One region of the Pseudoalteromonas sp. Angola-30 genome, then DNA from elsewhere that is predicted to be linked to it. Evidence: predicted binding sites of a transcription regulator. Region 1 holds the regulator's gene; the other holds the start of a gene.
The links. The regulator sigma-54, encoded in region 1, starts transcription at its own class of promoters, with help from an activator protein. The targets are predictions, from matches to a motif close to GTTGGCACGNNNNTNGNNT.

Region 2: the regulator sigma-54 is predicted to act here: its motif matches at 2,703-2,721, upstream of fliE (flagellar hook-basal body complex protein FliE).

Annotation. Positions count from the first base shown of each region.
Region 1 is NZ_JAQREI010000005.1:62,143-66,250, reverse strand. It holds gene lptA (lipopolysaccharide transport periplasmic protein LptA) at 1-462, shown strand, start outside; gene lptB (LPS export ABC transporter ATP-binding protein) at 459-1,184, shown strand; gene PSH54_RS08865 (RNA polymerase factor sigma-54) at 1,254-2,753, shown strand; gene hpf (ribosome hibernation promoting factor) at 2,781-3,068, shown strand; gene PSH54_RS08855 (PTS sugar transporter subunit IIA) at 3,073-3,525, shown strand; gene rapZ (RNase adapter RapZ) at 3,545-4,108, shown strand, end outside.
Region 2 is NZ_JAQREI010000012.1:31,190-35,297, reverse strand. It holds gene fliG (flagellar motor switch protein FliG) at 1-599, opposite strand, end outside; gene fliF (flagellar basal-body MS-ring/collar protein FliF) at 592-2,307, opposite strand; gene fliE (flagellar hook-basal body complex protein FliE) at 2,328-2,660, opposite strand; gene PSH54_RS14415 (sigma-54-dependent transcriptional regulator) at 2,833-4,108, opposite strand, start outside.

The DNA of each region.
Region 1 (4,108 bases):
CCAGCAAATCAAATTTCTATTAGTGCAGACCGTCAAGAAGGCCAACTTAAAGAAAACGTAGGTATTTTTGAAAAGAACGTCGAAATTGTGCATGGCAATCGCAAAATTACAGCCGACCGACTCGAAGTACATAAACGTGAAGACTTAGGGGATAACAAACAACTCCTTATTGCCACTGGCAGCCCAGCCTACTTCGAAGAAAAACAAGACGATGGTACCGTAATGAGCGCCAGTGCAAACGAAGTACGTTACGACGTAGCAAAGCGCTTTTTAACGCTTGTTGGCGATGCTGAAGTCGCACAAGCCGGTCAAAAAATTAATGCTAAAAGTATTACCTACGATATGCAGCAGCAGCTTATTAGCGCAGAAAAAGACGAAAACTCTACGGATCGTGTCCACACAATTTTAGTGCCTGTTGAAGCAAAAATTAAAGAAAAAACAGGTAACGAAGGTCAACCATGAGCACCTTAAAAGCAGAACTATTAGCAAAAAGCTATAAAGGCCGCCAAGTTGTAAAAAATGTAGGCCTTGAAGTAGAAGCCGGCAGCATTGTTGGCTTATTGGGCCCTAATGGCGCAGGTAAAACCACCACCTTTTACATGATTGTAGGGTTAGTACCTAGCGACAAAGGTAAAATTTCTATTGATGATAACGACATTACGTTATTACCTATGCACAGCCGCGCCCGCTTAGGCATTGGCTATTTGCCGCAAGAGTCATCAATATTTAGAAAGCTGACAGTTTATCAAAACCTAATGGCGATTTTAGAAACGCGTAAAGAGCTCAATAAAGCCGCGCGAGAAGAAACGCTTAACAACTTACTTGATGAATTTAGTATTCAGCATATTCGCGATAGCCAAGGTATGGCGCTTTCTGGTGGTGAACGCCGCCGTGTAGAAATTGCCAGAGCACTGGCAGCAAACCCTAAATTTATTTTATTGGATGAGCCTTTTGCTGGTGTTGATCCGATTTCAGTGTTAGATATAAAGAAAATAATAGAACATCTTAAAAACCGTGGCATTGGCGTATTAATTACCGATCACAATGTAAGAGAAACCCTTGATGTTTGTGAAAAAGCCTACATTGTTTCTCATGGGGAGCTAATTGCATCTGGCACCCCAGAACACGTATTAAATGACAAAACTGTACGCGATGTTTATTTAGGCGAGCAATTTAGGCTGTAACATTTAAGCCACACCTACAAGCATCTGCTAATATTAATTATAACAACATAAAAGGATTGTTAGAGATACATGAGGCAATCATTACAGCTGCGCATGGGCCAGCAACTTACAATGACTCCACAATTGCAACAAGCGATTCGCTTGCTGCAGCTCAGTACATTGGATCTCCAGCAAGAAATACAAGAAGCACTTGATAGCAACCCGCTATTAGAAGTAGAAGAGCAAGATTACACGGAAGAGTCGGCTGGAAAAAATGAACAAAAAGCAGATACGGATGATGTAACCGTAAGCGCATCGGCTGACGATACAACTAGCGAGTACGAGCAAGACAGTGGCGAAGCTTTAAATAAAGACACCGTTAGCGATGATATGGCAATGGATGTAACCTGGGATGAGTACATGAGCGCAGCCCCTGCGGCATCCTCAGGCCCAATGCCGGAAGATGAGTCTATTTATCAAGGTGCCTCTACTGAAACGCTACATGAGTATTTAATGTGGCAGCTTCAGCTTACTCCTTTTAGCCCAACTGACGAAGCCATTGCTATTGCCATTGTAGAAGCTGTAGATGACTCGGGTATTTTAACGCTAAGTTGCGAAGAAATTTTAGAGAGCTTTAACCAAGAAAACGATGACGAAGTTGAAGTTGAACTTGATGAAATAGAAGCCGTTTTAAAGCGTATTCAGTTATTTGACCCTGTAGGTATAGCCGCGCGCAGTTTACAAGAGTGCTTGTGTATTCAGCTAAACCAGTTTGATAAAGACACCCCTTTTATAGAACAAACTAAAATGATCTTAACCGATCACATTGATCTATTAGCGGCACGCGACTATCGTACATTAATGAAAAAGACTAAGCTTAAAGAAGACGAGCTTAAAGAGGTCATGACCCTAATACATACCCTCAACCCAAAACCTGCAGATACAATAGTAAGGGAAGAGTCGGAGTATGTAATACCAGATGTATCGGTTAAAAAAATAAAAGGCCGCTGGGTGGTAGAGCTAAACCCAGATAGCATGCCAAAAATACGCGTAAATAGTCAGTACGCGGCTATGTCACGTACCGTAAAATCAAGTGGTGATAGCCAGTTTATTCGCTCTCACTTACAAGAAGCTAAATGGTTTATAAAAAGCCTTGAAAGCAGAAACGACACGCTGCTTAAGGTAACAAACTGTATTGTAAAACAGCAACAGGCATTTTTTGAACATGGCCCAGAAGCCATGAAGCCAATGGTTTTAAACGATGTTGCTGAAATGGTAGAAATGCATGAATCGACAATTTCGCGTGTTACTACGCAAAAATATATGCATACGCCACGTGGTATTTTTGAGCTTAAGTATTTTTTCTCAAGCCACGTAAGCACTGAAAACGGCGGCGAGTGTTCATCAACCGCAATACGTGCCCTAATTAAAAAGCTAATTGCCGCGGAAAACTCAGCTAAACCATTGAGTGATAGTAAAATTGCGGATATATTGGCAGAGCAAGGAATTAAAGTAGCTAGACGCACAATAGCAAAATACCGTGAATCGCTAGCTATTCCACCGTCAAATCAGAGAAAGAGTTTGATATAAGACGTAAAAAACAAAGAGGAAATGCTTATGCAACTAAACCTAACTGGTCGTCACGTAGAAGTAACTGATTCACTTAGAGACTATGTAAATAATAAATTTGCAAAGCTAGAAAGGCACTCAGATCATATTAGCAATGTGCATGTCATTCTCGATGTAGAAAAACTCAACCAAAAAGCAGAAGCGACTATTCATGTAAGTGGCGCAGATTTATTTGCCTCAACAGAGCACCAAGATATGTATGCCGCTATAGACTCGTTGATTGACAAGCTCGATCGTCAAGTCATAAAACATAAAGAGAAGCTTGCTAGACACTAATATTATGAAATTAAGTACATTAGTATGCCAGGACTGCAGCAAAGCTGCGGTCCTTTTTAGTAGTAAAAAAAGAATTTTAGAGTTTATCAGTGAGCTTGCTCATGAAAAGCTCCCCTACTTACCACAACAAGATATTCTTAATGCGCTGGCAAGCAGAGAAAAGCTAGGCAGTACTGGTATTGGCCGGGGGATCGCCATTCCTCATGGCAGAATGGGTGGCGTAGAAGAGCCGCTGGCTTTAGTACTTGTTAGCGACACACCTGTTAACTTTGATGCTATTGATAACTGCCCTGTTGATATTTTTGTTGCACTCATCGTACCAGATGGCGATAACCAACAGCACCTAAAGACTCTGGCAACCATAGCTGATAAACTGAGCAACAAAGAATTTTGTAAACAGCTGCGTAGTGCTAAAACCGATGCAGAGCTGTATCAAGTAATTGTTGATCAATCGTAGTAAATACTAAGGGCTATAAATGGAGTTAATTATCATAAGCGGCCGTTCTGGTTCAGGTAAGTCGGTTGCTTTACGCGTGGTTGAAGATTTAGGCTATTATTGCGTAGATAATATTCCGGTCAACTTACTGCCCTCTTTAGTGCGAAGTGTTTCAGATAACTATGACAAAATAGCCGTTAGTATAGATGTTCGTAATATCCCCAAAGAACAAGACGAATTTAACGATATTCTCGAGTACCTTCCTGACTTTGCTAAACCCACACTGTTTTATTTAGATAGTGATGATCAAACACTGATCAAACGTTTTTCAGAAACACGCAGATTACACCCTTTATCCATCGATTCGCTGCCGCTTGATTTAGCAATAAAAAAAGAAAAAGAGCTGCTTGATGTACTCGTAACGCGCGCTGACTTTATGCTTGATACTACCGATTTAAGTGTGCACCAATTAGCAGAGTCAATTCGCGAAAAAATACTGGGTAAAAAAGATAAGCAACTTATTGTAACGTTTGAATCGTTTGGCTTTAAACACGGCATACCTAAAGAAGCTGATTATGTTTTTGATGCTCGCTTTTTGCCAAAC
Region 2 (4,108 bases), on a different contig from region 1:
GCTTGGCCGGCAAATTGTTTTTCCATAATCTCGTTAAGTTCTTGCAATGCTGCAGGTTGCACTTCTTCAAGGTTCGCAATACGCATAGTTAAATCTAGGCGCACTTTTTCAGGAAATTGCGCTAGGATTTCTGCAGATTGCTCAGGCTCTAAATACGATAAAACAATAGTTTGAATTTGCGGGTGCTCATTACGAATAATATTGGCAACTTGCTTTGAGTCCATCCATTTAAGTGAATCTAAGCCTTTAGCGCCCGAGCCCATTACAATTTGGTCTATTAAACTTGCTGCTTTATCTTCACCTAATGCGGCGGTTAGCGCCTTTTTAATAAAGTCTTCTGACTGGAAGCCAATTGTACTAAAGCTTTGTATTTGTTCTATAAATAAATTGTGAACTGCGCTTATTTTAGATTGTGACAAGTCATCTAGCGCAGCCATTGCCATACCCACTTTTTGCACTTGCTTAGGCTCTAAGTGTTTAAGTATTTGCGCTGCATCTTCTTCAGATAAGCTCAATAAAAGAATTGCGGCTTTATCTACGCCATCTAACTTGTCAACATCAAACGCTGGCGGGAGTTGTTTTTGTTCTTGATCAGTCATCTTCTGTTAACCACGCTTTCACTACTTGTGATGAGAGTTCAGGTTCGTTCGCTACAAGTGCTCTTACCGCTTTAAGCAAATCTTCGTCGCCATGTAAATCTGGCAGCTGTAGTGTACCATCGCTTGAGAAGCCTACAGAAGCAGAATCAAAGTCTTTATTTAGCATATCTAGCGTGCTATCGCCAATATCCACCCCAGAGCTTAATGCATCTTCATCGTACTCTTCGAGCGTATCATCTGGGTATATTAAGCGTTTAAGCATAGGCTTAACAACTGCCATAATAAGCACAATAATAACCAGCGCACCCAGTACTAAGCGGACGATTTTCATAAACCAGTCCTGCTCCCACAGCGGTACTTCTAAGTCTAAATCAACTGCTTCGCGTACAAATGGCACGGTTACCACCTCTAATGCATCGCCGCGTTGCATATCAAAACCTACCCCACCTTGTAATAGGCGACGTATATTTGACAAAGCCTCTACCGAGCGCGGCGCCATGGTTGTTTCGCCGTTTTCACCTACTTTTGGCACATAATCAACGGCAACCGAGACGCTAATTCTGCGAATAACCCCTGTTTGTTGGCGCTTATGCGAAATGGTGGTGTCTAGCTCAAAGTTACGTGTAGCCTCTTTATGCACTCGGCTTGGGTTCGTTGCCGTACCAGCATTGCCTTGACCTGCCACTTCTGGAATAGTTGAATTCATAGGGGGCTGATTAGTCAGTGCCCCAGGAATTCCTACCGCTAAGCCACCAATGTTGTTCTCTTCAAATGTGGTTTCGCTTCTTACTGCTGGTAAGTCTGGGTTGTAGCGCTTTTGTGTTTCTTCTACTGAGCTAAAGTCCATGTTTAAATCAACTTGCGCCGTGTAGTTACCCAAGCCGACTACAGGAATAAGAATACTGTCTATTTTTTCTAAATACTCTTGCTCACGCTTTCTTTCAATGTCGTACTCTTTACGAGAGCGTGCTGCTAATGAGTCTTGTGAGCCTGAATTAAGTAAGCGGCCATTTTGATCTGTTACCGTAACACGTGAAGGCTCAAGCCCTTGTACTGCAGAGGCAATCATATCAACCACTGAGTCAATCTCTTCGCCATCAAGCATTCTGCCGCGCTTAAGAGTCAATACCACTGTGGCTGATGGCTTTTTCTCTCTGCGTGCAAATACGTTTTCTTTTGGAATGGCTAATAAAACTTTAGCGCGTGTTACGTTGTTTAATTCTTCTATGGTGCGGGCAAGTTGTTGTTCGCGGCCGTGTTTTAAGCGTTCACGCTCTAATCGTTGGCTAACACCAAAGCCCATATCTTGCATTATGATGTCGGTGCCTGAAGTAGGACCTTGCTCTAGGCCTTCACGGGCCATCAGCAATTTAATGTTTTGATACTCGCTTTCATCAACCGAAATTACGTTGCCGTCTAGTTCGTAGTCAATTTTTTGTGCATCTAAAAAATCAAGGGTTTGGATCAGCTCTTCTGTTGGCATTTTACCCAGCGGACGCATGTCTGGCTGACGTGCCCAAATAATCACAAATATGGCAATAGCTAAACAAATAGCCAGCGCAATAATAAGGGTAACTTGGCGAAGCACATCAACACCATTTAAGGCGCTTAAGTAGCCCGACTTTTGTTCTTGTTGCTCGTTATCTTCGCTTTGGTCAATACCGCCGCCAGCAAGAGCAAGATCTGTTGATTGATTAGATTGCGCCACAATAATTCTCCACTACCTACTTAAACAGGCATGTTCATAATTTCTTGGTATGACTCAACAAGTTTATTTCTTACTTGTACTGTAGCCTCAAATGCCACTGACGATTTTTGTGAGGCAATCATTGCCTCAGCAAGCGATACACTTCTATCACCCATTTCAACAGCCACTACTTTTTGTTTGGCATCTTGTTGTAAGCCATTAACCGTGTTTAATGCATCACTTAGTAAGTCACCAAATTGAGCAGACGATGTTGGCTGAGCTTGAGTAGGTAGCTTATTGATTTGATTTGTATGGCCTGCTTCTAAAGCCATTGATTGCATTTCTTGAAATAGCGCGCTGTTTTGAATTTTCATAATTTTCTCTGGCAAATGCAGTTAACGTTCATAAAGGGAATAAAGCACAAAGTGTGCCATAAAAATAAACCTTTAATTACATGAGGTTAACTATTATTTTTGAGAGTCAGAGATTTGACAACCCTAAACTAAGCGTGGTTAGTTTAGGGTTATATAGAAGAAAGGGATAAAGTTATGCGGGCAGCGAAATACCTAAATCGCGCATTTGCGCTAGTTTATAACGTAAAGTACGCGGACTGATCCCAAGTGTTTGGGCAACATCTTTACGTTTGCCTTGGCAGCGCGCTAGGGTCTCTAATATTATTTTATGCTCTTTATCTTTTAGCTCATCTTTATAGCTGCCAGTATCAACACTAGGCAGAGAGCTACTCGCCTCTGCAGGCGTTATTTTGTCATCATAATACGCGCCACTGGGAGTGTTCGCTTGTTCAGGCGCTATCTCCTGTTTAGGCGTACTGTTAATTGGCGCTTGCATTAAGTTTTCAATAAAAATAGCCTGTTCGCCAATTACATTGCCCGTTCGCAAAATAAGCGCACGTTGAATTACGTTATCAAGCTCGCGTACATTACCTGGCCATGCATGGCTTAGTAATTTTTGCTCAGCGGCACTATCAAGTGTTGCTAGCGGCTCTTTACTTTTAACTAAATGGCGCTCTATTAAATGCTTAGCCAATACTATTATATCCCCTGGGCGCTCACAGAGCGGTCGCCACATTAGGGGGAATACATTTAAGCGATAATATAAGTCTTCTCTAAATTGGTTATCTGCAACGGCTTCTTTTAGGTCGCGGTTACTGGTTGCGAGTACTCTTACGTCGAGTGAAATTGTTTTACGGGCACCTAAACGCTCAACTTCACGCTCTTGCAATACCCTTAATAGCTTAGCTTGCAGCCCTAAGTCCATTTCGGTTATTTCATCAAGTAATATGGTGCCGCCCTGGGCTTGCTCAAATTTACCTGGGCATGCCTGTATTGCACCAGTAAACGCGCCTTTTTCGTAGCCAAATAAAGTGGCTTCAAGCATGTTTTCGGGAATAGCCGCACAGTTTATTGCCACAAAAGGCGCATCGCATCGGTTTGATTTATCGTGAATGTAGCGCGCTAACACTTCTTTACCAGAGCCACTAGGGCCTAGCACCATAACACTTGCATCTGAGCGCGCCACTTTGCTCGCCAGCTCTAAAAGCGCAATACTGCTAGGGTCGGCAACAATTGGGCCGTCAGTGTCTTTTGGCTTTTCGGGTAAATACCGACTAACCATATTTAAAAGCACCTCAGGGGCAAATGGTTTAGCCATATAATCAATTGCGCCTAAGCGCATTGCCTCGACTGCATCATCAATCGTTGCATAGGCAGTCATCATTAATACGGGGAGATCTGGGTAGTTAAGCTTAATGCTTCTAAGTAAATCTAGGCCGCTCATCGCGCCCATTTGCACGTCGCTGACC